Linked DNA regions of Rhodopseudomonas palustris. The protein of the gene in region 1 interacts with the protein of each later gene in a pairwise test. Links are inferred from orthologs where the notes say so. Each region holds a gene or a part of one and is shown on either strand. Other genes may lie near its edges.

Evidence for each region.
Region 2: the proteins of pheT (region 1) and secD interact in binary tests that used the Escherichia coli proteins (3 or more experiments, as listed by UniProt). The link is inferred for Rhodopseudomonas palustris from one-to-one orthologs.

What each region holds. Positions count from the first base shown.
Region 1 is NZ_CP058907.1:31,182-46,579, reverse strand. What follows is about bases 2,373-5,380. They hold pheT (phenylalanine--tRNA ligase subunit beta), read left to right. Parts: upstream 2,373-2,674; coding sequence 2,675-5,086; downstream 5,087-5,380. Other genes in these bases: HZF03_RS00185 (flavin monoamine oxidase family protein), read right to left, coding at 5,093-5,380; HZF03_RS00195 (endonuclease domain-containing protein), read left to right, coding at 2,373-2,530. Outside these bases: rpmI (50S ribosomal protein L35), read left to right, coding at 1-151; rplT (50S ribosomal protein L20), read left to right, coding at 235-594; pheS (phenylalanine--tRNA ligase subunit alpha), read left to right, coding at 738-1,820; more of HZF03_RS00195, read left to right, coding at 2,051-2,372; more of HZF03_RS00185, read right to left, coding at 5,381-6,550; HZF03_RS00180 (YiiX/YebB-like N1pC/P60 family cysteine hydrolase), read left to right, coding at 6,898-7,782; HZF03_RS00175 (thermonuclease family protein), read right to left, coding at 7,786-8,361; HZF03_RS00170 (DUF1674 domain-containing protein), read right to left, coding at 8,446-8,664; HZF03_RS00165 (RsmB/NOP family class I SAM-dependent RNA methyltransferase), read left to right, coding at 8,817-10,169; HZF03_RS00160 (heparinase II/III family protein), read left to right, coding at 10,507-12,222; purH (bifunctional phosphoribosylaminoimidazolecarboxamide formyltransferase/IMP cyclohydrolase), read left to right, coding at 12,408-14,000; HZF03_RS00150 (3-deoxy-7-phosphoheptulonate synthase), read right to left, coding at 14,058-15,152; HZF03_RS00145 (MFS transporter), read right to left, coding at 15,367-15,398.
Region 2 is NZ_CP058907.1:3,112,771-3,128,012, forward strand. What follows is about bases 4,873-7,724. They hold secD (protein translocase subunit SecD), read right to left. Parts: upstream 7,174-7,724; coding sequence 5,572-7,173; downstream 4,873-5,571. Other genes in these bases: secF (protein translocase subunit SecF), read right to left, coding at 4,873-5,546; yajC (preprotein translocase subunit YajC), read right to left, coding at 7,218-7,655. Outside these bases: HZF03_RS14245 (DUF2189 domain-containing protein), read left to right, coding at 1-763; HZF03_RS14250 (DUF1127 domain-containing protein), read left to right, coding at 1,262-1,414; methylenetetrahydrofolate--tRNA-(uracil(54)-C(5))-methyltransferase (FADH(2)-oxidizing) TrmFO, read left to right, coding at 1,551-2,987; HZF03_RS14260 (phytoene/squalene synthase family protein), read right to left, coding at 3,015-3,887; HZF03_RS14265 (Mth938-like domain-containing protein), read right to left, coding at 3,884-4,267; more of secF, read right to left, coding at 4,428-4,872; HZF03_RS14285 (ATP-binding protein), read left to right, coding at 7,846-8,835; HZF03_RS14290 (outer membrane protein), read left to right, coding at 9,004-10,704; mddA (methanethiol S-methyltransferase), read right to left, coding at 10,751-11,551; HZF03_RS14300 (bifunctional AfsR/SARP family transcriptional regulator/alpha/beta hydrolase), read left to right, coding at 11,699-13,279; HZF03_RS14305 (peptidoglycan DD-metalloendopeptidase family protein), read right to left, coding at 13,380-14,795; HZF03_RS14310 (protein-L-isoaspartate(D-aspartate) O-methyltransferase), read right to left, coding at 14,916-15,242. UniProt on the Escherichia coli protein: Part of the Sec protein translocase complex. Interacts with the SecYEG preprotein conducting channel. SecDF uses the proton motive force (PMF) to complete protein translocation after the ATP-dependent function of SecA.

The DNA.
Region 1 (15,398 bases):
CGCCACCGGCAAGGTGATGTCCGCCCAGCGTGGCAAGCGCCACGGCATGATCAAGCGTACCAAGAAGCAGATCCGTCAGCTTCGCGGCACCCGCGCGATCTTCAAAACCGACGGCGACAACATCAAGAAGTATTTCTTGCCGAACGCCTGACCGTTCACGCCGCGCCTTGCGCGGCAGCCTCATCGGGCCGCATCGCGGCCGTCCAAACCAAATTCAGATGAAGGAGATCAGTCATGGCTCGCGTTAAACGCGGTGTGACGGCTCACGCCAAGCATAAGAAGGTCTACAAGCTCGCCAAGGGTTATCGCGGTCGTCGTAAGAACACGATCCGCACCGCCAAGGCTGCGGTCGACAAGGCCGGCCAGTACGCGTTCCGGGATCGCAAGCGCAAGAAGCGGACGTTCCGCGCGCTGTGGATCCAGCGCCTCAATGCCGCGGTGCGTCCGTTCGGCATGACCTACAGCGTGTTCATCAACGGCCTGTCGAAGTCCGGCATCGTCGTCGATCGCAAGGTGCTGTCGGATCTTGCGATCAACGAGCCGGCGGCGTTCCAGGCGATCGCCGAGAAGGCCAAGGCTGCGCTCGCAGCCTAAGGTTCATTCGAGGCCGCATCGGCGGCCCCGACGTTCAACGGGTTGACCGTCATCGCCGGGCTTGACCCGGCGATCCATCTTTCGAGAAGCGATGGATGCCCGGGTCAAGCCCGGGCATGACTTCTTGAGGGGAACGGCGGCTCATGTCCAATCTCGAAAACCTGCAATCCCAAATCCTCGCCGACATCGCCGCAGCGGCCGATGAAGCCGCGCTGGAAGCGGTCCGTGTCGGGGCGCTCGGTAAGAAGGGCTCGATCTCGGCACTGCTCGCCACGCTCGGCAAGATGGACCCCGAGCAGCGCAAGACCGAGGGCGCGGCGATCAATCGCGCCAAGGAGGCGGTGACCGACGCGCTGACCGCCCGCCGCGACGTGCTGAAGGCCGCGGCACTCGACGCCAAGCTGGCCGCCGAAACCATCGACGTCACCTTGCCGATGCGCGAGCCCGCCGCCGAGCAGGGCCGGCTGCATCCGCTCAGCCAGGTGTGGGACGAGCTCACAGCGATCTTCGCCGACATGGGCTTCTCGATCGCCGAAGGTCCGGACATCGAGACCGACGACTACAACTTCACCAAGCTCAACTTCCCCGAAGGCCACCCGGCCCGGGAGATGCACGACACCTTCTATTTCAACCCGAAGGAAGACGGCTCGCGCCTCTTGCTCCGCACCCACACCTCGCCGGTGCAGGTGCGAACCATGCTGTCGCAGCGGCCGCCGATCCGGGTGATCTGTCCCGGCCGCACCTATCGCAGCGACTCGGACCAGACCCACACGCCGATGTTCCATCAGGTCGAAGGGCTGGTGATCGACAAGGGCTCGCACCTCGGCCACCTGAAGTGGATCCTGCACGAGTTCTGCAAGGCGTTCTTCGAGGTCGACAACGTCAACATGCGGTTTCGGCCGTCGTTCTTCCCGTTCACCGAGCCGTCGCTGGAAGTCGATATCCAGTGCCGCCGCGGCAAGGACGAGATCAGGTTCGGCGAAGGCGAGGACTGGCTGGAGATTCTCGGCTGCGGCATGGTGCACCCCAACGTGCTCACCGCCTGCGGGCTCGATCCGGACGAGTATCAGGGCTTCGCCTGGGGCATGGGCATCGATCGCATCGCGATGCTGAAATACGGCATGAGCGATCTGCGGCAGTTGTTCGAAGCCGACGTGCGCTGGCTCAATCACTACGGCTTCAAGCCGCTCGACATCCCGACGCTGGCGGGCGGATTGAGTTCGTGAGTCTTGCAGGCGCAGTGTGTGGGGCAAGTGCCCTCACCCCAGCCCTCTCCCGCAAGCGGGAGAGGGGGCAGACTGCGGCTTGCGGGAACTCATTGCCTGAACGCGGGCGTCAGTAATTAAGATGATTAGTTGTCGAGATGATTGAAGACCTCGCAACGCCGCACGGCGAACTCCCTCTCCCGCTTGCGGGAGAGGGTTGGGGTGAGGGCGACGCGGGGACGGAGCTTGCGATGGACGATCCGAAGCAACCGACCTGGAACGTGTCGCCGAGCCAGCGCCGGCATGCGCGCGAGCTGCGAAAGAAGTCGACCGAGGCCGAGCGGCTGATGTGGGGCGAGCTGCGCGACAAGCGTCTCAATGGCGTCTCGTTCAAGCGACAGGTGCCGATCGGGCCGTACATCGCCGACTTCGCCTGCCACGCGAAAAAGCTGGTGGTCGAGCTCGATGGCGGTCGGCATTTTCCCGATGACGGTGAACGCTCCGATGCGGCGCGCACGGCCGCGATCGAGGCCCGCGGGTTTCGGGTGATCCGCTTCAGCAATCATGAAGTCATGACTAATCGAGCAGGGGTGTTGCAGAGCATTGCGGATGTGCTTGCGGCAAGGGCCCTCCCCCCAACCCTCTCCCGCAAGCGGGAGAGGGTGCGCGCCAAGCGCGCGGCGAAGCCTCGCTCTGACGCGGGTGCCGCGAACGACCAGGGCGATGAGTAGATGCATTCGCGTAGCCTCACCATTCGGCACGGCCTGCTCCCTCTCCCGCAAGCGGGAGAGGGGTGGGGTGAGGGCGACGCGGGCACCGTTTCGACGATTCAGCACGGCGCGTCTCTCCGCGCTGCCAGACGGAAGTAACAACCGATGAAACTCACCCTCTCCTGGCTGAAAGATCATCTCGACACCGACGAGCCGCTGGAAAAGCTCGCCGACAAGCTCACCATGATCGGGCTCGAAGTCGAGGGCATCGAGGACAAGGCGAAGGTGCTGGCGCCGTTCACCATCGCCAAGGTGCTAACGGCCGCCAAGCATCCCAACGCCGACAAGCTGCAGGTCTGCACGGTCGACGTCGGTGACGGGGCTGCGCCGGTGCAGGTGGTGTGCGGCGCGCCGAATGCGCGCGCCGGCCTCGTCACGGTGTTCGCGCCGCCCGGCACATATATTCCGGCCAAGGACTTCACGCTCGGCATCGGCAATATTCGCGGCGTCGAGAGCCGCGGCATGCTGTGCTCGGCCGCTGAATTGCAGATCTCCGAGGATCACGACGGCATCATCGAGCTGCCGGCCGATGCGCCGGTCGGTGCCGCCTATGCGGCCTGGGCCGGGCTCGGCGATCCGGTGCTCGACATCAACCTGACGCCGAACCGGCAGGACTGCGCCGGCGTGCACGGCATCGCGCGCGATCTCGCCGCCGCCGACATGGGCAAGTTCAAGGACCCGGGTATCAAGCCGATCAAGGGCGAATTCCCGTGCCCGGTCAGTGTCACTGTCGAAGACAGCACGCTGTGCCCCGGCTTCGCGCTGCGGCTGGTGAAGGGCGTCAAGAACGGCCCGTCGCCGGAATGGCTGCAGAAGCGCCTGACTGCGATCGGACTGCGCCCGATCAACGCGTTGGTCGACATCACCAACTACCTGACATTCGATCGCTCGCGCCCGCTGCACGTGTTCGACGCCGCCAAGGTGAAGGGCAATCTGGTGGTGCGCCGCGCCAAGGACGGCGAGACGCTGCTCGCGCTCGACGGCCGCACCTACACGCTGGATTCGTCAGTCTGCGTGATCGCCGACGATCACGGCGTCGAATCGCTCGCCGGCATCATGGGGGGTGAGCTGTCCGGCTGCTCGGCCGAGACCACCGACGTGCTGATCGAATCGGCGCTGTGGAACGAGATCAACATCGCCCAGTCGGGCCGCAAGCTCGGCATCAACACCGATGCGCGCTACCGCTTCGAGCGCGGCGTCGATCCAGCCTTCATGCTGCCTGGGCTCGAGCTTGCCACCAAGCTGGTGATGGAGTTCTGCGGCGGCACGCCGTCGGAGGCGGTGGTGGTCGGCAATCCGTTCGCCGACGACAAGATCATCGACTTCCCGCTCGCCGAGGTGAAGCGTCTGGCCGGCATCGAAGTATCGCTCACCGAGATCCGCCGTATCCTCAATCACCTCGGCTTCACGGTCGTCGGGCAGGCGCCGGTGGTGAAGGTCGCGGTGCCGTCGTGGCGCAGCGACGTTCATGGCAAGGCCGATATCGTCGAGGAAATCGTCCGGATCGTCGGCGTCGACAAGGTGCCGCTGACGCCGTTCGAGCGCGGCGATGCCCCGCGCAAGCCGGTACTCACCCAGATCCAGAATCGCACCCGCCGCGCCAAGCGCGCGCTGGCGGCGCGCGGCCTGACCGAGGCGGTGACCTGGTCGTTCATCTCCAAGCCGTTCGCCGAAGCGTTCGGCGGCGGCCAGCCGGAGCTGGCGCTCGCCAATCCGATCGCGTCCGATCTGTCCGACATGCGGCCGAGCCTGCTGCCCGGCCTGATCGCCGCCGCACAGGCCAACGCCGATCGCGGTTCGCCCGATCTGTCGCTGTTCGAAGTCGGGCAGGTGTTCAAGGGCGACCGGCCGCAGGATCAATTCATGGCTGCGAGCGGCGTCCGCCGCGGTGTCGCGTCCTCCGCGGGCCTCGGCCGGCATTGGTCGGGCTCGGCGCAGGCGACCGCGCTCGATGCCAAGGCCGATGCGTTCGCGGTGCTGGCTGCGGCCGGTGCGCCGATGGCGGGGCTGCAGATTGCCACCAACAAGCTGCCGGCCTGGCTGCATCCGGGCCGCTCCGGCGCGATCCAGATCGGGCCGCAGAACGTGCTCGGCTATTTCGGCGAGCTGCATCCGCGGGTGCTCGAACAGCTCGGGGCGGATGGCCCGCTGGTGGCGTTCGAAGTGATCTTGGAAAAGATCCCCGATCCGAAGCAGCGGCCGACCCGCGCCAAGCCGGCGCTCGAACTGTCTGCGTTCCACCCGGTGTCGCGCGACTTCGCCTTCATCGTCGATCGCAAGGTCGCGGTTGCCGATATCGTCCGCGCCGCGCAGGGCGTCGACAAGAAGCTGATCACCTCGGTCAGCGTGTTCGACGTCTATGAAGGCAAGGGCATCGATCCTGACAAAAAGTCGGTGGCGATCGCCGTGACGCTGCAGCCGCGCGACAAGACCATGACCGATCAGGAGATCGAAGCGGTCGCGGCCAAGATCGTGGCGGAAGTCACCAAGAAGACCGGCGGCAGCCTGCGCGGCTGAGGCCGCTCAGCGCCACCACGACGGCGTGCCGCTCGCGGTGGCGGGCGGGCGCTGCTCGCGCTGACGCTGCGGTTCGCGCCGCGGCTTCTGTTTGCGTAGGGGCTTCTCCGGCGCGGGCTCCTTGACGGCGCCGATCTTCTTCAGCGCGGCGTCGGCGGCGCGTTCGCCGGATTCCCAGGCGCCCTGCACCGTGCCGAACAGCGTTTCGTGGGTCGCTTCACCGGCAAAGAACAGATTGCCGAGCGGCTCGCCCAGCACCTTGCGCGACGGCTGGCCGCCGGGCTCCGCCGCCGACATCGCGCCCAGCACGTAAGGCATCTCGTTCCAGCGCGTCACCGCCTTGCGTTCGACCGCGCCTGCGATGTCGCTGCCAAACAGCTTGCCCAGCCATTCGATCGCGAAATCCTGCATCGCGGCTTCGCCCTGCGCGGCGAGCTGGCGCCCGAACGAGCCGGCGACGTCGACCGTGCACAGCGAGGTACCGCCGATATTGCCCACCAGCGTCGCGGTGCGGATGTCGTCGGCGCGTTCGATGATGGTCTCGTCGCGCGATAGCCCGAGCGGGTTACCTTTGAACTGCAGCGCGATGCGGTCGATGCTGCCGAGGCTCAGCCGTGCTGCGGCGTCGAGCTGCCGTTTCGGCAGTTCGGGGGAGAACCCCAGATTGCCCGAGGTCAGCACATTGGTCGACGCCGTGACGATGATGGCGCGCGCACCGATCCGGCCGGCTGTGGTTTCGACCGCGAGATCGCGCCCGCTCCACACGATCCGCTTCACCGGGGTCGACAGTGCAATCGGCAGCGAGGATGCGAGCTGGGTCAGCAGACTGCCGACGCCTTGCGGGCAGCCGAGCAGCGCGGTGCGGTCCAGCGTCCGCACCGCGTCCATCGCCGACAGCGCGCGCAGGTCCTTGCTGGTCGTCGCCGGGCCCAGCACATATTCGATCGTCGCCGCCCAATCACCGAGATCGTTCGGCAGCGCGGCCGCGCAGGAAATATCGGACTTGCCGCGTGACGCATCGCTGATGGCGCGGCTGGCACGGACGAAGGCCGCCAGAAAATCCTCGGTCTCGCGCGAACGGGCGTTGCGGCGTCCGATCCTGACCTTCTGGCCGGGGGCGACAGGCGTCACCGCAAAGCCGGAGCTGCGCGCCAGCCGGACCAGCGGGTTGCTGTCGGGGTTGTGCAGCCAGCGCGCGCCGCGGTCGAACGGCGCTGCGAAACTGGTGGTATCGGTGACGCAGCGCCCCCCAATCTCCGAGGCGGCCTCGACCACGATTACCTTGCGGCCGGCCGCCACGATCCGCCGCGCCGCCGCGATCCCGGCGGCGCCGGCGCCGACCACCACGACCTCCGCCTCGCGCGGCAGAGCGGCGTTCGCCCGCCCGCCCAACACGGGCAGCAACGCAAGCCCGGCAGTAGCGCCGAGCAAGCCCTCGAGCAGGCTGCGTCGCGAAATCGTCATGGCATGGTTTCCGAAAGCTTGGAGGCGGCCGGGGCGATCGACCGGCGCGGCCAATGGCGGCCGGCGCGGCGACTATCCGGTGGGGCGACGGCACGGCGTCCCGCGACTGTGACCAATGTGTTGAACTCCGTCGCGTTTCGCGTCGTCCGCCGACTGTTTCGGCGAGGCGACACGGCCCGGCCAACCTCGTCAACTTGCCGGAATCGCTTCCGGCCGGCAACCGTTCGTGGTGAACGATGCGTAACTGCGCGAGGAATCAGATGAACTAAACTGCAACGGCTTTGCTCGACGATCATCCACGAACGCGATGTGACGATGTCGCAGCATGATCCCGCAGGAGCGCGGCAATGGGTGTGGTGCTCGAGACTATCGGCAAGTTGATCGCCAGCTACTTGCAGAAGGAAGAGCCGGGCTACGAGCCGTTCACCCCGAGCGATCCGGACCATCTCCGTACCATCATGGAGCCCGGCGACGTCCTGCTGGTCGAGGGCAACAGCCGGATCGCCGGCATCATCAAGTATCTGACGCAATCGACTTGGTCGCACGCCGCGCTGTATGTCGGCCCGATCGACGGTGTCACCGAGCCGGACGGCGAGCCGCACGTGCTGGTCGAGGCCAATATCGGCGAGGGGGTGAGTTCGTCGCCACTGTCGCGGCACCTTGCCTACCACACGCGGGTGTGTCGCCCGGTCGGCCTTTCTTATGAAGACCGCCACACGGTGTGCCGCTATGCGATCAATCGCATCGGCTTCGGCTACGACACCAAGAACATCATCGACCTGATGCGCTATCTGGTGCCGCTGCCGGTGCCGCAGCGCTGGCGCCGACGGATGATCGCGCTCGGCTCCGGCGATCCGACCAAGATCATCTGTTCGGCGCTGATCGCGCAGGCGTTCGAGGCGGTGCGCTATCCGATCCTGCCGAAGATCACCAAGGCCGGCAGCCGCGCGGCGCGGCGCGAGATCCTGCACATCCGGCATTCGACGCTGTACATGCCGCGAGACTTCGACATCTCGCCGTATTTCGAGGTGGTGAAGCCGACCATCGTCAACGGCTTCGACTACACGACGCTGCATTGGGCCGACAAACCGAAGCCGGTCGTCGAGAGTGACAGCCCGTTCGCGTCGCAGATCGAGGGGTCCGAAAGTGCGCCGTCGCTGGCAACGCAGACAGCCGAAGCCGATCCGGCTCTCGATCTTGCCGGGCCGCCCAAACTCGGCGCAGTCGCCTAAACCTCAGCGCCCGCCGCACCAGCCGTCGCGATGTCCGCCGCCATAGGCGCGGGCATAGCCGCCGTCGAGCAGTGCGTTCGACACGTTGGCGGTGCGTTTGGTTGCAACGTCCGCCACGACGCGGCCCTGATACTTGTCGGGACCGATGTTGTAGATCGCGACCTCGCCCTCGGCGAGCAGCCGGCGCAGCTCGTCTGCGGCGGCCTCGGCCATCCGCAATTCGCGGGCGCATTGCGCTTTCAGCTCTGGCGCATCAATGCCGCGCAGGCGCACCCGCGTGCGCAGGTCCGTGCCCGGCCATAGGTGCACCCGCGCATCGAAGGTGTCGCCGTCGATGGTGTACAGCACGTCGACCGGGTGCCGCGTGGTCGGATTGCCGGCGCGCCGCCACACCGTTTCGCTGTCGTTATCTATTCCCTGCGACGCCGGCGGCTGCAGCCAAGGCAGATGCAGCAGCCAATGCCGCGCAGGCAGCATGGTGCCGGCCGCAACGCCGAGCACGAACACCCATGGCCATAGTCGGCTGCGCCAGGGCAGCCGCGAAATCCGAACCGGGTTCGTTCTCGGATATGGGGACATACTCGTGCGATAGCCCGAGTCGGCAAATGGCACAATAATTCTGCGCAATCACTGGTTGTGATGAGCTTGGCGCTCCGCCAAGGCTCAGAAATCCGACGCGATGCCTTTGACTTCCCAGTCGCCATAGCGGGTCGGCTCAGGACCCTTTGGACCCTGGACTTCCTTGGCGCGCGCTTCGGCATGCTTGGCGGCTTCGACCCGGCGGGCTTCGGCTTCGGCGAGGGCGCGCTTGGCCGCTTCTGGGAGATCCTTGCGCGGCGAGGCGGCATCCATGGTGGCGGACTTCGGATCGGGATTTGTCATCGGCGGACGCCTTTCTTCATCGCGCGGGGCGCAGGTCATCACCGGCAGGGGCTACGGCGATTCTTACATTTGGCATATTCGAATGCCATCCACGGCAGACCAGCGCGCGGCCTCGCGCGGCGTCTCTCCTCCTGCTGTGATACCCTCAATCCATGCCTGCTCCAAGATTCGCCCAAGCTTCCGAGGTGCCCGGCCTCGCTGCGCGCCGCATTGCCGCGGACATTCTGGACGGCGTGCTGCAGAAGCGCCGCATGCTCGACGACCAGCTCGAAGGCCCGGCCGCGCATCCGGGTCTGAAGACACTGTCGGATCGTGACCGCGCGCTGATGCGCCGGCTGGTCGCGACGATTTTGCGTCGTCTCGGAACGCTGGAAGGGCTGCTCGCCAAGCTGCTCGATCGCGGCGTGCCGACCGATGCGCCGCGCGCCAAGAGCGCGCTGTTGATCGGCGCCGCGCAAATTCTCTGGATGGATGTGCCGGACCATGCCGCCGTCGATCTGTCGGTGCGGCTGGTGCAATCCGACCGTCGCGCTGCCAAATATGCCGGTCTCGTCAACGCCGTGCTGCGCCGCTGTGCGCGGGAAGGTCAGCCGTTGGTCGAGGAACTGGCGGCCGGAACGCCCGACGTGCCGCAATGGCTGCTGGCACGCTGGAGCGAACATTACGGGGCCGAGATCGCGCGTGCGATCGCGCAGGCGATCAGCCACGAACCCTCGCTCGACCTCACGGTGAAATCCGACCCGGCGCATTGGGCGGCGCGGCTGCACGGCGAAGTGCTGCCGACCGGCACCGTGCGCACGCTGCTGCAGGGCTCGGTGCGGATGCTGCCGGGCTTTGATGAAGGCCAGTGGTGGGTACAGGACGCGGCCGCCGCGCTGCCGGCACGGCTGTTCGGCAATATCGCCGGCAAGAGTGTTGCCGATCTTTGCGCGGCCCCTGGCGGCAAGACTGCACAGCTCGCCGCCGCCGGCGCCCGGGTCACGGCGATCGACCGTTCGCCGGCCAGAGTCGCGCGATTGCGCGAAAACCTGGCGCGGCTATCGCTCGAGGTTGAAACCGGCGTCGCCGATGCGGCCGAATGGCGGGGCGATGCGACCGCCGAGTTCGACGCGGTGCTGATCGATGCGCCCTGCGCCTCGACCGGCACGATCCGGCGGCATCCCGACGTCGCCTGGCTGAAGCAGGAGAGCGACATCGGCGCGCTCGCTGCGGTTCAGAATCGGCTGTTGAAGAAGGCGGCGTCATTGCTGCGACCTGGCGGTACGCTGGTGTATTGCACCTGTTCGCTCGAGCCCGAGGAGGGCGAGCAGGCGATCGCCGCGCTGCTCGACGCCGAGTCGTCGATGCGCCGGCAGCCGATCGATCCGGCAGAAGTCGCTGGTCTCGCCGAGATCGTCACCGCAGATGGTGCGCTGCGGACCCTGCCGTGCCATCTGCCGCACAGCGATCCGCGGCTCGCCGGGCTCGACGGCTTCTATGCCGCGCGGCTGGTGAAGTCGTTGTAATTCTTCAAGTTTGATCGGCCGTGGGGCGTGGCGCAGCAGCGCCCGTCCACATTCGCCTATCGCCAGGGTGTGTGAACGCCAATTCCAGATTAAAAGGATTCGCAACGAATTTTCGTTAACTTGAGGTTGCTTTGGTCCAGAACAATCTTTCGTCTCCGCTGCGCGCATGTCTGCAGAGCCGTTTCAGTCGAAGCTGTACCGGACTGGACGATTGTCCGACGTCTTGCGCGGTCTGACGTCGGCCGTCCGTAGGGGGCAGCAACGTGATGCTTACCAACGACCCGGGGCTCTAGCGCAGGTGTCGGCCACCCCCCGCAGAGGAATTTCGGCGCTGATCATGGGCCGCTTCGCGCGGACCGTGATGGCGCGCGCCTCCGGTGGTTCGGTGGCGGTGACCCGGCTGTGGCCCGGCCGCACCGATCGGCTGATCATCGCGCCGCACGATCTGCGTACCGCGGATGCGACCCGCGCCGCCGAAGTCTATGCCGGCCGCTTTGTCTTCGCAGGTAAGATCGTCACCTGTCACGGCCGCTCGATCTTCGATCTCGAACCGCCCTCCGACGACTGGGAAGCTGCGCTGCTCGGCTTCGGCTGGCTGCGCCATCTGCGCGCCGCCGACACCGCAATCACTCGGGCCAACGCCCGTTCGCTGGTCGACGACTGGCTCAGCAACATGTCGCGCACCGGCCCGGTCGGGCGGCGGCCGGACGTGCTGGCGCGACGGGTGATCTCGCTGTTGTCGCAGGCGCCGCTGGTGCTGTCCGACACCGATGGCAAGTTCTATCGTCGTTACTTGCGCGGCCTGACCCGCGAAATCCGAGCGCTGCGCTACGCGCTGCTCGATGTGCAGGACGGCGTGCCGCGGCTGCAGGTGCTGATCGCGCTGTGCTACGCGTCGCTGTGCCTCGCCAACCAGGCGCGGCAGATCCGCGGCGCCACCAAGAAGCTGTCGGACGAGCTGCAGCGCCAGATTCTCCCGGATGGCGGCCATATCTCGCGCAATCCGAGCGCGCTGATCGAATTGTTGATCGACCTGTTGCCACTCCGCCAGACCTTCGCGGCCCGCAACATCGCGCCGCCGCCGGCGCTCCTCAATGCGATCGACCGGATGATGCCGATGCTGCGGTTCTTCCGCCACGGCGACGGCAATTTCGCGTTGTTCAATGGCATGAGCGCGACGCCGTCCGATCTGCTCGCGACGCTGCTGGCCTATGACGACAGCCAGGGCACGCCGCTCGCCAGCATGCCGCATTCCGGCTACCAGCGGATCGACGCCGGCACCACGCTGGTGATCGTCGATGCCGGCACGCCGCCGCCCGCCAACGTCAGCCAGGAGGCGCATGCCGGTTGCCTGTCGTTCGAATTGTCGTCGGGCCCGTGCCGGATCGTGATCAACAGCGGCATGCCGACCACCAATCGCGAGAGCTGGCGCGGCTTTGCCCGCTCGACGGTGGCGCACTCCACCGTCACCTGCCACGACACATCGTCCTGCAGCTTCGTCGAGCGTTCGGCGATGAAGCGCTTCCTGCACGGCGCGCCGGTGGTCGGCGGTCCGCGTCAAGTCGAAAACCGCCGTGAAGAAGTTGCCGGCGGCGTGCTGCTGACGACGTCGCACGACGGCTACCGCGACAAATTCGGCGTGCTGCATCGGCGTGTCCTCATGGTGAAGCACGACGGCAGCCGTGTCGACGGTGAGGATAGCTTGTCTCCGGTGCAGGGCGGCCGACACCGCGCCGCGCAGGCCGACTATGCCGTGCGCTTCCACCTGCACCCGCTGGTCAAGGCCAGCCGTCTGCACGACGCCCGCGGCGTGATGCTGGTGCTGCCCAATCGCGAGGTTTGGACCTTCGAGGCGGCGGACGACAAGGTCGACCTTGAAGAGACCGTGTTCCTGGCTGGCAATGACGGGCCGCGGCGCTCGACCCAGATCGTGATCCGGCAGAACTCGATCGAAGCGCCGAACTTGCGCTGGAGCTTTATCCGCTCCAATGCGTCGCCGCAGGCGACCAGTGCCCGCCGCGCCGCCCGCCACGAGCCTGAACTGCCGCTCTGAGGCGCATTCCCTGAAATATGAAGCCTTCGGCGACCTTGGTCGCCGTTGTCGAGAGCGGTGAAAACTGCTACCGAACCCACGCCTCGCGCGACTGGCGACGTTAGGATGGAGCACCATCGGGAAGCGCGGGACGTATCTGCCGCGCGCCTGGGCATAGCTTTCCTTCCAACAGAAGATCGTGCCCCATGACCCAGAATCCTCGTCGCGTCACCCGTGCCCTGTTGTCCGTGTCCGATAAGACCGGTCTGATCGATTTCGCCCGTGCGCTCGCCGGCCATGGCGTCGAACTGGTTTCGACCGGTGGCACCGCCAAGGCGATCGCCGCCGCGGGACTCCCGGTCAAGGACGTCTCCGAGCTGACCGGTTTCCCTGAGATGATGGATGGTCGGGTCAAGACGCTGCATCCGAAGGTGCATGGCGGCCTGCTGGCGATTCGCGACAACGACGAACACACCCAGGCGATGGCCGCGCACGGCATCCCGCAGATCGACCTGCTGGTGGTGAACCTCTATCCGTTCGAAGCCACCGTCGATAAAGGCGCATCCTACGAGGATTGCATCGAGAACATCGACATCGGCGGCCCGGCGATGATCCGCGCCGCGGCCAAGAACCACGACGACGTCGCGGTGGTCGTCGAGGCTAGCGATTACCAGGCGGTGCTCGACGAACTCGCCGCCAATTCTGGCGCCACCACGCTGCCGCTGCGCAAGCGCCTCGCTGCCAAGGCCTATGCGCGCACGGCCGCTTATGATGCGGCGATCTCCAACTGGTTCGCGCTGCAGCTCAAGACCGACGCCCCGGATTTCCGCGCGATCGGCGGCCGGCTGATCCAATCGCTGCGCTACGGCGAGAATCCGCACCAGACCGCAGCGTTCTACGCCACGCCCGAGAAGCGCCCCGGCGTCGCCACCGCGCGCCAGGTGCAGGGCAAGGAGCTGTCCTACAACAACATCAACGACACCGACGCCGCCTATGAGTGTGTCGGCGAGTTCGACGCGGCGCGTACCGCGGCCTGCGTCATTGTCAAGCACGCCAATCCTTGCGGCGTCGCCGAGGGATCGAGCCTGCTCGACGCCTACAAGAAGGCGCTGGCTTGCGACTCCGTCTCGGCGTTCGGAGGCATCGTCGCGCTCAACCGCACGCTCGACGCCGAAGCGGCGCGCGCCATCACCGAGATCTTCACCGAAGTGATCATCGCGCCGGACGCCACCGACGAAGCGATCGCGATCGTCGCGGCGAAGAAGAACCTGCGGCTGCTGCTGGCGGGCGCGCTGCCCGATCCGCGCGCCAACGGCCTGACCTACAAGACCGTCGCCGGCGGCCTGCTGGTGCAGAGCCGCGACAATGCGGTGGTCGATGACATGGCGCTGAAGGTCGTCACCAAGCGGCAGCCGACCGAAGCCGAGCTGCGTGACCTGAAGTTCGCGTTCCGCGTCGGCAAGCACGTCAAGTCCAACACCATCATCTATGCCAAGGACCTCGCCACTGTCGGTATCGGTGCCGGTCAGATGAGCCGCGTCGACTCCGCCCGCATCGCCGCCCGCAAGGCGCAGGATGCGGCCGAGGCGATGAAGCTCGCCGCGCCGATGACCAAGGGCTCGGTGGTGGCCTCCGACGCGTTCTTCCCGTTCGCCGACGGCATGCTGGCCTGTATCGAAGCCGGCGCCACCGCAGTGATCCAGCCCGGCGGCTCGGTTCGCGACGACGAAGTGATCAAGGCTGCGGACGACGCCGGCATCGCCATGGTGTTCACCGGCACCCGGCACTTCCGACACTAACAAAGGACGACGAATAGCGGGACAGCGACCGTTCGCGTTGCTGTCCCGCTTCGTTTTTCACGCCGCAGCACCTTTCTGCTGAGCGCTTGCGGCGTGCTGCGCAGCTCGCCGGCTCTCGACCGCATCGGCCAGCTCGTGCAGCACCGTCTCGGTCGTCGCCCAGTCGATACAGCCGTCGGTGATGCTCTGGCCGTATTGCAGCGGCCGACCCGGCGCCACATCCTGCCGACCGGCGACCAGATTGCTCTCGATCATCACGCCGATGATGCGGCTCTCGCCAGCCGCCATCTGACGCCCGATATCGGCCGTTACCTTCGGCTGGTTGTCCGGCTGCTTGCTGCTGTTGGCGTGGCTGGCGTCGATCATCAGGCGCGGCGGCAGGCCGATCTTGCCGAGTACCGCTGCGGCGGCTTCCACACTTGCGGCATCGTAGTTCGGTGTGACGCCGCCGCGCAGGATGACGTGGCAATCACTGTTACCAGTGGTGGCCGCGATCGCATTGCGCCCGCCCTTGGTCACCGCCATGAAATGATGCGGCTGCGCCGCGGACTTCACCGCCTCCGCGGCGATCCGGACGTTGCCGTCGGTGCCATTCTTGAAGCCGATTGGGCATGACAGGCCTGACGCGAGTTCGCGGTGGATCTGGCTCTCGGTGGTGCGCGCGCCGATCGCGCCCCAGGCGACGAGATCCGCGATGTATTGCGGCGTGATCAGATCGAGGAATTCGGTCGCCGCTGGCAGGCCGAGATTGTTTACGGCCGACAGCACTTCACGCGCCAGCCGTAGCCCCTTGTCGATCCGGAAGCTGCCATCGAGATCGGGGTCGTTGATCAGTCCCTTCCAACCCACCGTGGTGCGCGGCTTTTCGAAATACACCCGCATCACGATCTCGAGCCGGTCGGCCAGGGTCTCGCGCAGCGCCGCCAGACGGCTGGCATAGTCCATGGCCGCGGCCGGATCGTGAATCGAACAGGGGCCGACAACGACGAGGAGCCGGTCGTCGGCTCCGGTCAGGATGGCATGAATCGCGCTGCGGCTCGCCGCAACGGTACGCGTTGCGGTCAGTGTGCGCGGAATCTCGCCCATCACCTCAGCAGGCGTACTCAGCTCGGTGATTTTCTGAAGGCGAAGGTCGTCTGTGGTGGTCAACACGGCAGTTGCTCCTTGTCAGGAGACCTGCCGGCTCAAACGAAAAAGCCGCCAGGTCTGGCGGCTTTTCGGATTTTGATGCTGCAATCGTCAGATCGCGCGAAATCCTCCCGCCGCCAGCGAGCTGCTAAAATAAAAGTACCAGTACGAGGCGGTCAGGTGGATCATGCCCGCTCCTATAGACCAGGTCGGCGTGTTTGTCCACGCACCGGCGCGATCAGTCCGCCGAGCGCCGGACCTGGGTCAGCA
Region 2 (15,242 bases), 3.1 Mb from region 1 along the record:
CCACGCGGTGATGCTGGTCTTGATCTATCCGGTGCTGGGTTTGGTGCTGGCGCGCCTGGTGCACGGCTACGCAGTGCTGCCGCTGCTGTTTCCGCTCGCGGCCGGCTTCGCACTGCTCGGCCCGTTTGCCGCGCTCGGGCTATATGAACTGAGCCGGCGCCGCGAGCTCGGCCAGCCGGCCTCGGCGTCGGACGCCCTGGCAGTGCTGCGGTCGCCGTCGCTCGGCGCGATGCTTGGCCTTGGCGCCATCCTGCTGGCGCTGTTTCTGGTCTGGATCGCGGCCGCGCAGGCGATCTACGTCTCGTTGTTCGGCTACGCGCCGGCTGCCGCGATCCCGGATTTCGTGCGGCGGGTGCTGACCACGCCGGAGGGCTGGAGCCTGATGCTGATCGGCTGCGGCGTCGGCTTCCTGTTCGCGCTGGCGGCGCTGTGCCTCAGCGTGGTGGCGTTCCCGATGATGCTGGATCGGCATGCCGGCATCGGCGATGCGATGGCCACCTCGCTGCGGGTAGTGGCGGTCAATCCGCTGCCGATCGCCGCCTGGGGCGCGATCGTCGCGGTGCTGCTGGTGATTGGGTCGATCCCCGCGTTCCTGGGGCTGGCGGTGGTGGTGCCGCTGCTCGGGCACGCCACCTGGCACCTCTATCGAAAGGTGGTCGAGCCCAATCCCAATCCGCCGCAGATCCCGCCGACCCGCGCCCTCAAGCGATCGGCGGCGGATTTCCCGGCCAACCTGTTCCAGTGGAAGCGCAACGGGACCTGAGCCGACTCATCGGCAAGCTCCCCACCTCGGCCGCCGATCGTTCTCAGAGGTCGGCGGCCGTTTTGTGCATTGCGGCAGATCAAATCCCTCGATCCGGCCTGAATACTCATTCACGACCTCCGTATTTATGCGTATAATGCATGGGAACGGACCAGATTGTCCGAAGGTCTTAACTCGGACGGCGGAGCTGATCGGCACTAGATTTCCGGTGAGACGGCGTGCGAGGCGGAGACCGGAACCAGATTGCGGCGAAAATGCACTATATTTCAGCTCGGAATGCCCCGAGGAGCGAGATCATCTCGTCCTCCGCCCCAAGCTGAGAACAGATCTCGGAGGCGAGCCAGCGCAGAAGGGTTAATCATTCCTTCCCGGCGGTATGCACTGACGGATTAGCTGCGGTGCAGCATTTACGCTGCTGATTTCGCGACTCGTCGCCTATATTCCTTTCGACGCTTCGGTTCTTCCGAAGAACTGAATCGTGGACAAGGAGACCATCCAATGCTGCTTTCGCTTATCCGCGCGATCCGCGCGTTCCGGGACTATCAGCGTAACGTCGCTGAGCTGTCCCAGCTCAGCGATCGCGAACTGGCCGACATCGGACTTGACCGTTCGGACATCCCGCGCGTCGCTTCGGGTCACTACAACGGCTGACCCGTACCGCCTGTTTCTGCCTTCTACGGCCAACGCCCGCCTCCTGGCGGGCGTTGTCGTTTGTGCGAGGCTTTGAGCCGTGCGGCCGGGCCTGAAACGGATTTGACCCGCGGCTGAATCGCGCTAGCTGTAGCCGATGACCAGCAGAACAGCCCCCGCCTCACCCGTCGTTCACGTCATCGGCGCCGGCCTCGCCGGCTCGGAAGCCGCTTGGCAAATCGCCCGCGCCGGTGTGCGGGTTGTGCTGCATGAAATGCGGCCAGTCCGGACCACCGAGGCCCACAAGACCGATGGTCTTGCCGAGTTGGTGTGCTCGAATTCGTTCCGCTCCGACGATGCCGCCAACAACGCGGTGGGGCTGCTGCACGCTGAGATGCGCAGGCTTGGCTCATTGATCATGCAGGCGGCCGACGCCAATCAGGTCCCGGCCGGCGGAGCGCTCGCAGTCGATCGCGACGGCTTTTCAGCCGCAGTCACCAAGGCACTGGCCGAGCACCCCCTGATCGAGATCTGCCGCGAGGAGATCGACGGCTTGCCGCCGCAGGAGTGGACCAACGTCGTGATCGCAACCGGCCCGCTGACCTCAGCACCGCTCGCCGACGCGATCCGAGGCCTCACCGACGAGAGCGCGCTGGCGTTCTTCGACGCGATCGCGCCGATTGTGCACCGCGACTCGATCGATATGTCGGTCGCTTGGTTCCAATCGCGCTACGACAAGGTCGGCCCTGGCGGCACCGGCGCTGATTATCTGAATTGCCCGATGACCCGCGAGCAGTACGACGCCTTCGTCGACGCGCTGATCGAGGGCGAGAAGGTCGACTTCAAGGATTGGGAGAAGGACACGCCGTATTTCGACGGCTGCCTCCCGATCGAAGTGATGGCCGAGCGCGGCCGCGAGACGCTGCGGCACGGCCCGATGAAGCCGGTCGGCCTGACCAATCCGCACAACCCGACGGTGAAGCCCTACGCCATCGTCCAGCTCCGGCAGGACAACAAGCTGGGCACGCTGTACAACATGGTCGGCTTCCAAACCAAGTTGAAGCACGGCGCGCAACTGCGCGTTTTCCGTACTATTCCAGGACTCGAAAACGCTGAATTTGCAAGGCTTGGCGGGCTACATCGCAACACGTTTCTGAACTCGCCTAAATTGCTCGATGAAAGCCTTCGGCTGCGCGCTTCGCCGCGGCTGCGGTTCGCCGGGCAGATGACCGGCTGCGAGGGTTACGTCGAATCCGCGAGCATCGGACTGTTCGCCGGACTGGCCGCTGCGGCCGACCTGGTGGGCCAGTCGCTGGCCCCGCCGCCGCCGACCACGGCGCTCGGCGCCCTGCTCGGCCACATCACCGGCGGCCATATCGAAACAATCGACGCCGGTCCGCGCTCGTTTCAGCCGATGAACATCAACTTCGGCCTGTTCCCGCCACTCGCCAACCCGCCGACAAAGGGGCCGGACGGCAAGCGCCTGCGCGGCCCGGAAAAATCGGTTGCCAAGAAGCAGGCGCTCAGCGCTCGCGCCCTCGCCGACATCGACGCCTGGATCGCCGCGCACCTGAAGCTGCCGAAGGCGGCGTAGCAGCCGGACGTCGCCAGCGATCCGGCCCTAGCGAAAGGGCTTGCTTCGGCTCGCCCGCCACAGCGTCCACAACGTCGCCAGGCGCGAACGCTCGAAGGGAGTGAACGGATCGCGCTCCGGCCCCGCGAGTCTGTTGAGATCGCAGCGTGCGAGCCCAAGCGGCAAAAAGGCTGGGCGGACCGCTGCCGGCAGCTCGATCAGCTCCTGAAACGCCTGATCGAGATGCTTGCGCGCCTCAGCGACCACCTCAGTGAGAGCAGCACGCAGCGCCGCGGTCGACTGGCCGCTGAACACCTGCTCCAAATCGCAGCCGTGCCGCTGCAGCACATCGTTCGGCAGATACAGCTGGCGACGCGCGGAATCATAAGGCAACCGCGCCACGATGCGCGCGACTCCGACCACGACGCCGGCGTGCCGCGCCACGTGCTCGACCGCGTCCGAAGCCTGCCCGGCGCCCTGCGCGAGCACCCGCGCGGTCAGCGAGATCAGCGCGCCCTCGGTCTCGACGAGATGCGGCTCGAGCACCGTCCAGTCCGGCATCGGGTCGTTGTAGAGGTCGAAAATGTGCGCCTCGATCAGCCGCGTCAGCGGTTCGACGGGCAGCGCATGCTCGGCGATCGCGCGCGTCAGTTCGGCCGCGACCGGATTGCCTTCGGCGCCGCCATGCGCGGTGCCGGCGAGCAGATCGGTCCACCACTGCAGCCGGACCTCCCCGGGCAGCGGCTGGCTGACCTGGCTGCGCACGCGCACGATCTCCGCGTTGAAGGCAGCGAGCGCGAGTAGCGAGCGGCGTTTCTCCGGCGGGACGAACAGCGTCGCCGCGTAACGGTCGAAGTTGGCCTCGCGCACCAAGCCGGCGCAGAACGCGGCAGCGCTGGTGCTAGCGGCGGGCTCGCTCATGGCACCGCAATTAGCGCTGCCGCAACGCGCCGCCGTTCGCCGATCATGATGTTGTAGGTCCGGATCGCCGGACCGGTTTGCATGGTGTCGAGTACGACGTTGACACCGCGCAGTGCCTCGCGCAGTTGCCGCGGCGCGATCCAGACGTCGGCGCCGGTGCCGACGATCAACGTGTCGATCGCGTTGGCGTTATCGAACACCCGCTGCAGGCTATAGCGGTCGATCTGCTCCGGCTTGGTCACGTCCCAGCCCCACACCGCATCCGGCAGGAACAGCAGCGATCCCTGATGCGACATGTCGGCGAAGTAGAACCCGCCTTTGCCATAGGCATCGATCGCGGCCGTTCGCGGAAAATGAGGAATCTCTGAGCGCTGCGCCACGAGCTAGCGTCCCTCGTCGAGCGTTGGCGTCATGCGGCGGCACCTTACAGATTTGCGCCGATCGCAACGACCGGCGCCTGCGCGTCAGTGCGGTGGCACTGCAACGGTTCACCCCGCCAGGGCCGGCCACCTTAAACGGCGGCCTGCCCGGCTAAGGTCATTATCGCTTCTTCGGCTTGCCGGCCTTCGCCGGCTTGGATGCCGGCGCGGCCGGTTCAGGCTCGACGAACTGGGCCGGGATCTCTTCGGCAGCAGCGGGCGGCGCCACCGGCTCGGGCTTGGCCGGCTTCTCTGCCGGCTCATCGAGCCGATGGGTGCCGACACCCAGATAGATCAGGATCGGCGCCGCAATGAAGATCGATGTGTAGGTGCCGACCAGCACCACGCCGAACATCATCACCGCGGTAAACGAGTGGATCGCATGGCCGCCGAACAACAGCAGCGCGAGCAGCGCCAGCGTCACCGTGACGTGGGTGATGATCGAGCGCGACAGCGTCGAGTTGATCGACTCGTTCAGGAGCTGCGGCATCGGCATCTTCTTGTAGCGCCGCAGCATCTCGCGGATACGGTCGTAGATCACGACCGTGTCGTTGAGCGAGTAGCCGAGAATAGTCAGCAGCGCCGCGATCGAGGTCAGGTCGAAGTCGACCTGACTGATCGACATGAAGCCGATCGTCAGCACGATGTCGTGGACGTTGGCGATCATCGCGCCGAGCGCGAACTGCCATTCGAAGCGGAACCAGAGATAGACCAGAATGCCCAGGATCGCGACCATCAGGCCGAGCATGCCGAACGCGAGCAGCTCGCTGGAGACGCGCGGGCCGACCACTTCGACGCGGCGATAGTCGACCGAGTCGCCGAGCGCGGCGCGCACCTTCTGAACTGCCACCTGCTGCGCCTGGTCGCCGCCGGGCTGCTCGGCGATACGGATCAGCACTTCGGCCGGACCGCCGAACTGCTGCAACTGCACGTCACCGAGACTGAGCTTGCTCAGCGTATCGCGCATGCCGGCGATATCGGCCGCGCCGGAATGGGCGCGAACTTCGAGCAGCGTGCCGCCGCGGAAGTCGATGCCGAAATTCAGCCCGTGGGTGAAGAACAGCGTGATCGCGGCGATCGACAGCACCGCCGAGATCGGGAAGCTGATGCGGCGGAAGCGGGTGAAATCGAAGTGAGTGTTATCGGGAACGATGCGCAGCGACGGCAGCCAGCCGAAGATGCTGACGACCGTCAGCACCACGATCAGAACGCCCAGCCCGACCAAAATCCAGTGTGTCACGTGTGGCTCTCTCGGATTCGATGCGTCAGATCGGCACGTGGTGCGGCCGCTTCCAGCGCACCCAGGTCGCGACGATCAGTCGGGTCAAAGTGAAGGCGGTGAACACCGTGGTGATGATGCCGATGCCCAGCGTCACCGCGAAACCGCGCACCGGACCGGTGCCGATATAGAACAGCACGGCGGCGGCAATGAAGGTGGTGATGTTGGAATCGAGAATTGTCGCCAGCGCGCGTTTGAAGCCGGCGTCGATCGCCGAGATCGCGTTTCTGCCTGCACGAATCTCCTCGCGGATGCGCTCGTAGATCAGCACGTTACTGTCGACCGCGATGCCGACCGTGAGCACGATGCCGGCGATGCCGGGCAGCGTCAGGGTTGCATTGAGCAGCGACAGGACGCCGAAGATCATCGCAACGTTGACCGCGACCGCGAGGTTGGCGAACACGCCAAACAGCCGATAGGTCAGCAACATGAATACGATCACCAGGATCGAGCCGACATAGGCGGCGCGTTCGCCCTTCTCGATCGAGTCTTGTCCAAGGCCCGGACCGACGGTGCGCTCCTCGATGATCGTCAGCGGTGCCGGCAGCGCGCCGGCGCGCAGCAGGATCGCAAGGTCGTTGGCGCCCTGCACCGTGAAGCTGCCGGAGATCTGGCCGGAGCCGCCGGTGATCGGCTCGCGGATCACGGGCGCGGAAATCACCTCGTTGTCGAGCACGATGGCGAACGGCAGACCGACGTTCTCGGTGGTGGCGCGGGCGAATTTGCGGGCGCCGTTGGTGTTGAAGCGGAACGAGACGATCGGCTCGCCGGTGCGCTGGTCGAAGCCGGGCTGCGCGTCGGTGAGATCGGCGCCGGACACCAGCACCTGCTTCTTGATCACGTAAGGCTGCTTCGGCGACGACGCGCTCATCAGCAGTTCGGAATCCGGCGGGACGTTGCCGCCCATCGCCTGATCGCCCGACACCGAGCTGTCGACCATCCGGAAGTCGAGCTTGGCGGTCTTGCCGAGCAGTTCCTTCAGCCGGGTCGGATCCTGCAGACCGGGCACCTGCACCAGAATGCGGTCGGCGCCCTGACGCTGGATCAGCGGCTCGACGGTGCCGAGTTCGTTGACGCGGCGTTCGACGATCTGAATCGACTGGTCGACCGACTGACGGACACGATCGGCGATCGCGGCTTGCGGCACCGTCAGGCGGATCAAGCCGCCGCCGGCGTCGGAGACTTCAAGGCTGCGCTGGCCGTTGGAGCCGAGCAGACCGCCGAGCGGCTGCGACAGCTCACGGAGCTTGGCGAGTGCGGCCGGAACGTCGGTGTCTTTGCTGATCCGGACTTCGACCGAGTCGCCCTTGGTCGCGAGACCGGTGTAGGCGATGCGGGCTTCGCGCAGCACCCGGCGGGCGTCGTCGCGAACCGAATCGAGCTTGTCCTTCTTCACCGAATTGGCGTCGACCTCGAGCAGGATGTGCGAGCCACCCTGCAGGTCGAGGCCGAGCACCAAGTGACGCTGCGCCCATTTCGGCCAGCTCTTGACGGTGCTCTCGGGGAAAAAATTGGGAACGGCGCAAAGGCACACTGCCAGCGCCGTCAGGATGATCGCCAGCGCCTTCCACCGTGAGATATAAAGCATCGAGTTGTCCCGTCAGAAACCGAAAGAGGCGAAGCGTCCAAGCATCAGCTCGACGCGGTGTCGTCCTTCGCCGGTTCGGTCTTGTCGCCCTCGGTCTTGGCCGGAGCGTCCTTGTCCTTCTTGCCCTTGGCCTTGCCGTTGGCTTCGGGAGCATCCTTGACCGGTTCGCCCTTGGCGCGGACGCCGGTGATCATCTGGCGCATCTGGCGCGCGCGAATCCCGTCGGCGAGTTCGAATTCGACGGTATCGTCATCGATCACCTTGGTCACCTTGCCGACCAGACCGCCCGAGGTGATGATGGTATCGCCGCGGCGAATGTTCTTCACCATCTCGGCGTGCTCTTTGACCTTCTTCTGCTGCGGACGCAGGATCAGGAAATACATGATGACAAAGATCAGCGCGAACGGCAGCAGCGACATGATCATGCTGTTGGCGTCGCCGCCGGCAGCAGCAGCCTGGGCGTAAGCGGGCGTAACGAACATTCGGATTCCCCGTGAAAGCAAGCGAGCCGGCCCGGCGCGGAAAGCGTCGGCCGGGGGGCGCAAATTCGCGCGGACTATAACCGCCGCGGTCCCAATTGCAACGTCGCCACCCCGCTCATTGCGCTCTCATTTCCGTGGGTTGCCGGGGGTGGCACAGCCCGATATGGCTGCGGCATCAGGAAGTGCAAGCATGGCCAAAAAGACAAAATCCCGCCCCGCCAAAGCCGCCCCGAAGTCCGCCGCCCGCAAGCCCGCCCGCGCACCGGCGGCAAAGCGCCGCCCGCCGGCGACGCCTCCCGGCGCATCCCTCGAGGGCGCACTGCTGGAGCGGATCGCCCACGCTCTGGAGGGCATTTCCGCCCACCTGGCGGGCACTTCCGCCGCTCCGGCCGATGCCGCGCTGAATTCGGCCGACGCGTTCATCTGGCAGCCCGAGGGGTGGCTCGCGCCGGTTCCAAAGGTCAGCCGGGTCGATCTGTCGCTACTGCAGGGCGTCGACCGGATGCGCGACACGCTGATCGAAAATACCGAGCGGTTCGCCACCGGCCTGCCCGCCAACAACGCATTGTTGTGGGGCGCGCGGGGGATGGGCAAATCGTCGCTGGTCAAAGCCGCTCACGCGCATGTCAACGCGCGGCCCGACGTCGCCGGCCGGCTGAAGCTGATCGAGATTCACCGCGAAGACATCGAGAGCCTGCCGGCGCTGATGACGCTGCTGCGCGCTTCCGACCTCCGATTCATCGTGTTCTGCGACGATCTGTCGTTCGACGGCAACGACGCCTCATACAAATCGCTCAAGGCCGTGCTCGAAGGCGGCATCGAGGGCCGCCCCGACAACGTCATCCTGTACGCGACGTCGAACCGGCGGCATCTGCTGCCGCGCGACATGATGGAGAACGAGCGCTCGACCGCGATCAATCCCGGCGAAGCGGTCGAAGAGAAGGTGTCGCTGTCCGATCGGTTCGGATTGTGGCTCGGCTTCCACAAATGCAGCCAGGATGAATTCCTGGCGATGGTGCGCGGCTACTGCGCCCACTACGACATCGCGATCGACGACGAACAGCTCGAGCGCGAAGCTCTGGAATGGTCGACCACGCGGGGCTCGCGCTCCGGCCGCGTCGCTTGGCAGTTCGTGCAGGATCTCGCCGGCCGCCTCAAGGTGCGACTCGGAACCAAGTAGTCGCCAGCGCAGCTCCGGTCCGAACAAATTATTCGGACCGGCTCGGAGGTTACCGAGTTCGCAAACTGAACTCCTCGTCCGTAAACTGCAGTCTCGATTCGCGGACACGCGCCGTCACACAGGCGGCCGTGTTGCCGCGTCGGCGATGGCGACTTTGGGGGCAAGGCCGTGCGCACTTCGATCATTTGTGTTTCCGCCGTGCTGGCGGTGAGTTGTGGCGCGGCGGAGGCTGCGGATCTGTCGCGGGCACCGGCGACCAAGGCCATCACCGCCTGGAATTGGACCGGCTTCTATCTCGGCGGCCATCTCGGTGCCGGGTTTGGAACCGCCAAGGTCGACAACCCGTTTGGGCCGTCGATCTACGGCGACACCGTGCGCGCACCTAAAGCCCTCGCCGGCCTGCAGGCCGGCTACAACTGGCAAGTGCACGGCTCGCCCTGGGTGCTCGGCGTCGAAGTCGATGCGTCGGCGATCGATGCCGACGGCACCAACACCTGTCTGGCCTACTCCGGCCAATTCGTCTCAGCGAATTGCCGCGTCCGCGAGCATGTGGTGGGCACCCTCACCGGCCGGCTCGGCCACGCGTTCGGCCCCGACGGCCGCTCGCTGATGTACGTCAAAGGCGGCGGCGCGTTTCTGTTCGGCAACTTCCGGATGACGACCAACGCGCCCGACTATCTCAATCAACCGTCGGCCGAGCTCGACACCACACGCTGGGGCTGGACCGTAGGCGCTGGCATCGAACACGCACTGTCGTCACGCTGGGCAGTGCGCGCCGAATACGACTACGCCAATTTCGGTCACCGCGGAATCGACGGTCCCGGCGGCGGCTTTCTGCAGACACCGTTCAACCCGAGGACCTTGGTCGACACCGCCGGAGCACCAACGCAGATCCGTCAGGACATGCACCTGATCAAGCTCGGGCTGAACTATTACTTCGGCCGCGGCGACGGCGCATTCGACTCGGTCGCGCTGCTACCTGTGAAGGCGCCGGCCGGCACCTCCTGGTCGGCCTGGCAGTTCGATGTCGGGGCGCGCTACTGGTACAGCCACGGCCGCTATCAGAACGACCTGACCCTGAACACCATCAACGCCCAGCAAGAGCATCTGGTGTCGCGGCTCACTTATGAGAGCGAAGGTCATTCCGGCGAAGTATTCTGGCGGATCGACAGCCCACACAGGCTGTTTCTGAAGGGATTTGCCGGCGGCGGCGGACTGGTAGCCGGCAAGATGAACGACGAAGACTGGTTCCCGACCGATCAGCAAAACGCCACGGCGTATTCCAACACGGATCACAACAAGGTCACCGGCACCATCGCTTACGCGACGCTCGATGTCGGCATCGATCTGTTCGGCGACGCGTTCGGCAAGCTCGGCGTGTTCGCCGGCTACAACTTCTATCGCGACCGCAAGGACGCGTTCAATTGCCGCCAGATCGCGCTTGCTATTCCCACGGCATTCTGCGGATCGTCGGAGGGAATCTCGATCAGCCAGTATGAAGACTGGCACTCGCTGCGGATCGGCGCGAACGGCACTCTGGCTGTCGCGCCGAACACCAAGCTGCTGATCGATGCCGCCTACCTGCCCTACACGCATATTTCAGCGCTCGATATCCACCACGCCCGCACCGATGTTGCGAGCAAGGACTCCCCTGCCTGGGGCACGGGCCGCGGCGTTCAGCTCGAAGCGATCCTGACTTACGATATCACGCCGACATTCAATGTCGGCGTCGGCGGCCGCTACTGGGCGATGTGGGCGACCGACGTCGAGACCGCGGGCTTCGGCAGTCCGGTGCCCACCCAGTTGCTGCCGATCCGGGTCGAACGCTACGGCACCTTCGTGCAGGCGTCGTACAAGTTCGATCGCTGACTCCGGTCGGGTCGCCGGCAGTTCGTTCAGCACCTCGCCGGCCGGCTCAGCCTCCGGATGGAGGCGAGGCAGTCGCCCTGCTCTCGTCTGGCACGTCGCCGCCCCGGCCGGCGGCGGTCCGGCGGAGGACACGAGGCAGCAACATCGGAACCCGCTCCCGATACTGCTGGTAGGTCGCGCCGAATTCGGCGATCAGGTCGCGCTCCTCGAATTGCAGCGCGATCAGGATGTAGATCGTGATGACGACCGCGAACAGCAGATGACCCGCCGTCATCTCGGGCGTCGCCCAGAACACGATCAGGAAGCCGAGCATCAGCGGGTGCCGCACCAACCTGTACAGCAAGGGCGTCCGGAACGCTGGGCGCAAAGGCTCGGTGCCGCGCATCGCTGAGAAGCTCTGGCGAAGCCCGAACAGATCGAGGTGATCGATCATGTGGGTCGACGCCAAAACCAGCACCCAGCCCAGCCAATACAGCCCGACCAGCAGCCAAGCGGCGATACCGCTGGTGCTCCAGACCACGACCGGAATCGGCCGCCACTGCCAGAACAGCAACAGAAGCAGCAGGCTCGTCAGCAGCACGTAGGTGCTGCGCTGGCACGGTGCGGGCAGATGCCTCGCCCACCACTGCTTGAAGCGCTGGCGCGCCATGATGCTGTGCTGGATCGCGAACAGACCGATCAGTTGCAGATTGATGAGGACGGCCTGGCCCGGACTGGACGCGGCGCCGACGTCGATGGATTTCGACACCAGCGTGTTGCCGAAAAAGCCGGGCGCGTAGATCATCGAGACGAGGAACACGGCATAGCTCAGGAGACCGTAGGTCGGGATCAGGAGACGTTTGATCATGAGTGCGTTTCCGGTTGGGTCGCCGCCGCCGGCGGCAAGCGATGCGGTAACGACCGCCATTCGACGGCGATCAGGCGCGATTGCTACCGCCTCACCGTCCCCTGCCCGTCCCCTCGGCGCGCTCCGGGGCAGACCGAGGCAGATGTCGTGACCGGGTTTTGGCTCCAGACCTTTGGATTTCCTGAGATCCGCAGCTTCGACGGTCCGGTCAGGCTCAATCTGCGCAAAGGGCTGGCGCTGCTGGTCCAACTCGCGGAGGCGCGCGCAGCGGTGTCCCGGGACGTCGTCGCCACCTTGCTGTGGCCGGACAGCGCCATCGACGTTGCCCGCGCGCGGCTGCGGCGCTTGCTGCATCGCATCGAGCAGGCGCTCGGTCAGCCGGTGTTCGAGACCGACCGGACCAGCCTGCGTTGGTCACCCTCGGTCGAACTCAGCGTCGATGCGCAGCTGTTCGAAACCGCCTGTGAACGCGCGGATTTCGGGCAAGCCTGCGGCTATTATCACGGCGATTTCCTCGCCGGCTTCGCGTTGCCGGACTGTGCCGAGTTCGAGGAGTGGGCGTTCTTCCGCCGCGAGGCGCTGCGAGGACGCTACCTGCACGCACTGGAGCGCTTGGTGCAGGACAGCAACGCCGCCGGCGATCATGCAGCGGCCGCAGTTCGTGCGACGCGTCTGGTGGAATTGGATCCGCTCAGCGAGATCTACGGCCGCCATCTGATCCGCAGTCTGCTGCTGGCAGGCGACCGGCAGGCGGCGGAACGCCATCACGCCGCACTGACCAGGCGGCTGCACGATGAGCTCGGGGTGGCGCCCGAGGCCGAGACCGAGGAGTTGCTGCAAGAGGCGGCGATGCCGACCGCTCTCGCTATCCCGGTGACGCGATATGCCGAGGGCGACAACATCCACTTGGCGTATCAGACCTTCGGCAGCGGCGAGTTCGACATCCTGGTCATGCCGGGGTTCGTCTCGCATGTCGAACGGGTGTGGGAGCATCCGTCGTGCCGGGCGTTTCTCGTTTCGATGATGGCGCTCGGCCGGCTGATTATCTTTGATCGCCGCGGCGTCGGGCTGTCGGACCGGGTCGGCTCGGCTCCGAATGTCGACGTCACCGCCGAGGATATCGGCACCGTGCTGCGGGCTGCGCAGTCGCGCCGCGTCGTGCTGTTTGGCGCATCCGAATGCGGACCGGCCTGCATCAAATTCGCGGTCGATCATCCTCGCCTCGTCGCGGGCCTGATCTTGTTCGGCTCGCTTGCCAAAGGCTGTCGCACCCCGAACTACCCGTACGCCTTGACGGTGGAGCAGTTCGAGATTTGGCGCCGGCAGCTGATCGGCGCATGGGGCAGCGCAGCCGGCATCGAGACCTTCGGCCCCAGTCTGGCACATGACGCCAAATCAAAAGCGTGGTGGGCCGGACTGCTGCGCGCTGCATCCAGTCCCGGCGGCATCTGGGCGGTGCTCGCAGCTTTGCGCGACGCCGACGTCCTGGAGCTGCTGCCCAAACTATCCGTGCCGACCTTGGTGCTGCACCGCCGCGGCGACCGCGCCGTCCGGATCGCGGCGGGACGCGACATGGCCGCTCGGATCGTCGGCGCCGAATTCGTCGAGCTCGACGGCGACGACCACTGGTTCTTCGCGGGGGACCAACGCCCCGTACTCGACGCCATCAGACAGTTCGTAAGCAACCTTCGCCGCCCGAGTCCGACGCGCACGCGGCCACGTACATAGAGTTGTGAGTGCAGCTTCACCGATCGCGGCGTCCAAACAAAAATGCCCGGCCTTTCGGGCCGGGCATTTCTTCTTCCCCAGTATCGCTCAACCGCGTTGCTCAGGCGCCGTTGAGGAACTTCAGCGGGTCGACCGGGGTCGATCCCTTGCGGATCTCGAAGTGCAGCTGCGGTGAAGACACCTCGCCGCTCTGGCCCGACTTGGCGATTACTTGGCCGCGCTTGATGGTCTCGCCGCGCTTCACCATCAGCTCGCTGGCGTGAGCGTAAGCCGAGACGTAACCGTTGGAGTGGCGGATCAGCACCAGATTGCCGTAGCCCTTGAGTTCGCTGCCGGCGTAGGCGACGACGCCGTCTTCGGCGGCCTTCACCGGCGTGCCTTCCGGCACCGACAGGTTGATGCCGTCGTTGGACTTGCCGTTGGTCTTGGCGCCGTAGGCCGCGATCACCCGGCCGCGGGCCGGCCAGCGGAAGCTCGGCAGCGCTCCAGTTGCTTCGGCCGACTTCACCGGCGCAGCTTCGGCCGGCGCAGCAGCTTCGGGAGTCTCGGTCGGCGCCACCATCCGCGCCTTCTGCGGCGGTTCGGCCGGGACCGTCGGAGCGACGTTGGCCATCCGCACCTGCGGAGCCGCCATCGGGGCGGCGGCCGGCGCCTGGATCGGCGGCTGTGCCGGCGCGAGACCCGCGACCTGGGCGCCCGGCACGTTGATCTTCATGCCCGGCTTCAGCTTCGTGGTCGTGGTGAGGTTGTTGTAGCGCGCCAGCTCGCCGAGCGAGATGTTGTTGCGGCGCGCAATGTTCATCAGCGTGTCGCCGTTGTTGACGTAGTGCACGCGCGCCGGGGCCGGCGCAGCGGTCGCAACCGGACGCGGAGCCGGCGGAGCGCCCATCGGCGCGGCGACCGGAGCTGCCACCTGGGCGGTCGCAGTGGCACGGCTCGGGATCACAAGCTGCTGGCCGGGCTGCAGCCGGCGCGGGCCCTTGTAGCCGTTAGCGCGCAGGATCTCGGCGGTCGAAACGTTGTAGCGCTGCGCCAGGATTTCCAGCGTATCGCTCGTGCCGACGATGATCGTCGTGCCGGGCGCATGGACCGGTGCAGCGGCTGCGGGAGCAGCCGGCATCGGCCGGGCCGCAGCGAAAGAGCGCGGCGCCTGAACGGTGCCGGTCTGATCGATCGGCGCACGCGGCGGCGGTTCATAGGACCCGACACCGCGCCCTCCGCCGGAGAAGCCCCCGCCCCCATTTGCCACCGGGTAGGATGACGGCGACGCGATCGGCGGCAGTGCCTGCGACTGGTATTGCGGCTGGGGCTGATACTGGGGCCGCGCGTATTGCGGCAGCTCCTGGCGCTGATGCTGGGGCGCCACCGAGCCTGTGGTCTCAACCGGCCCGAACGGGGCCTGTTGGAAGCGTGTCTGCATGTCGGAGCTGCACGCACTGAAACCGACAGACATCAACGCCAGCACCGCCATTTGCGGGGCGCGGCGCGAGCAAAGCAACGCGGCAACGCGGGACATGGTTACTCACTCATACGCAATACGATTGGTAAATTGAGTAAACACCGCGCCAGTAAACAAGCGTTTAACCTTGCAAAGAAACCGCTTGTTGACGCTGAGAAATCGAAAAATCCAGCTTGCTCAAAGCTCGCGTGCGATGCCGCGGAGAGCGGGCACGAAACGAACCTCACCCAGGGCCTTGTGCTCGTCGCCGTTCGGCGTGCGGCGCACACGGAGCAGCGTCTGTCGACCGTTCGGCGGCCCGACCGGTGCGATCAGAACACCGCCAGGATCGAGTCGCTCGAGCAGCCGCGCGGGCAGCTCCGGGACGGCCGCAGTGATCAGGATGCGGTCAAATGTGCCGGCGGTCTCCGGCAGATCGAATCCGTCTCCGAACACCACCTCGACATTGCGGCACCCCAGCTCGGCGAGTCGTTTGCGGGCGCGGTCGGCCAGCGTCTTGAAGCG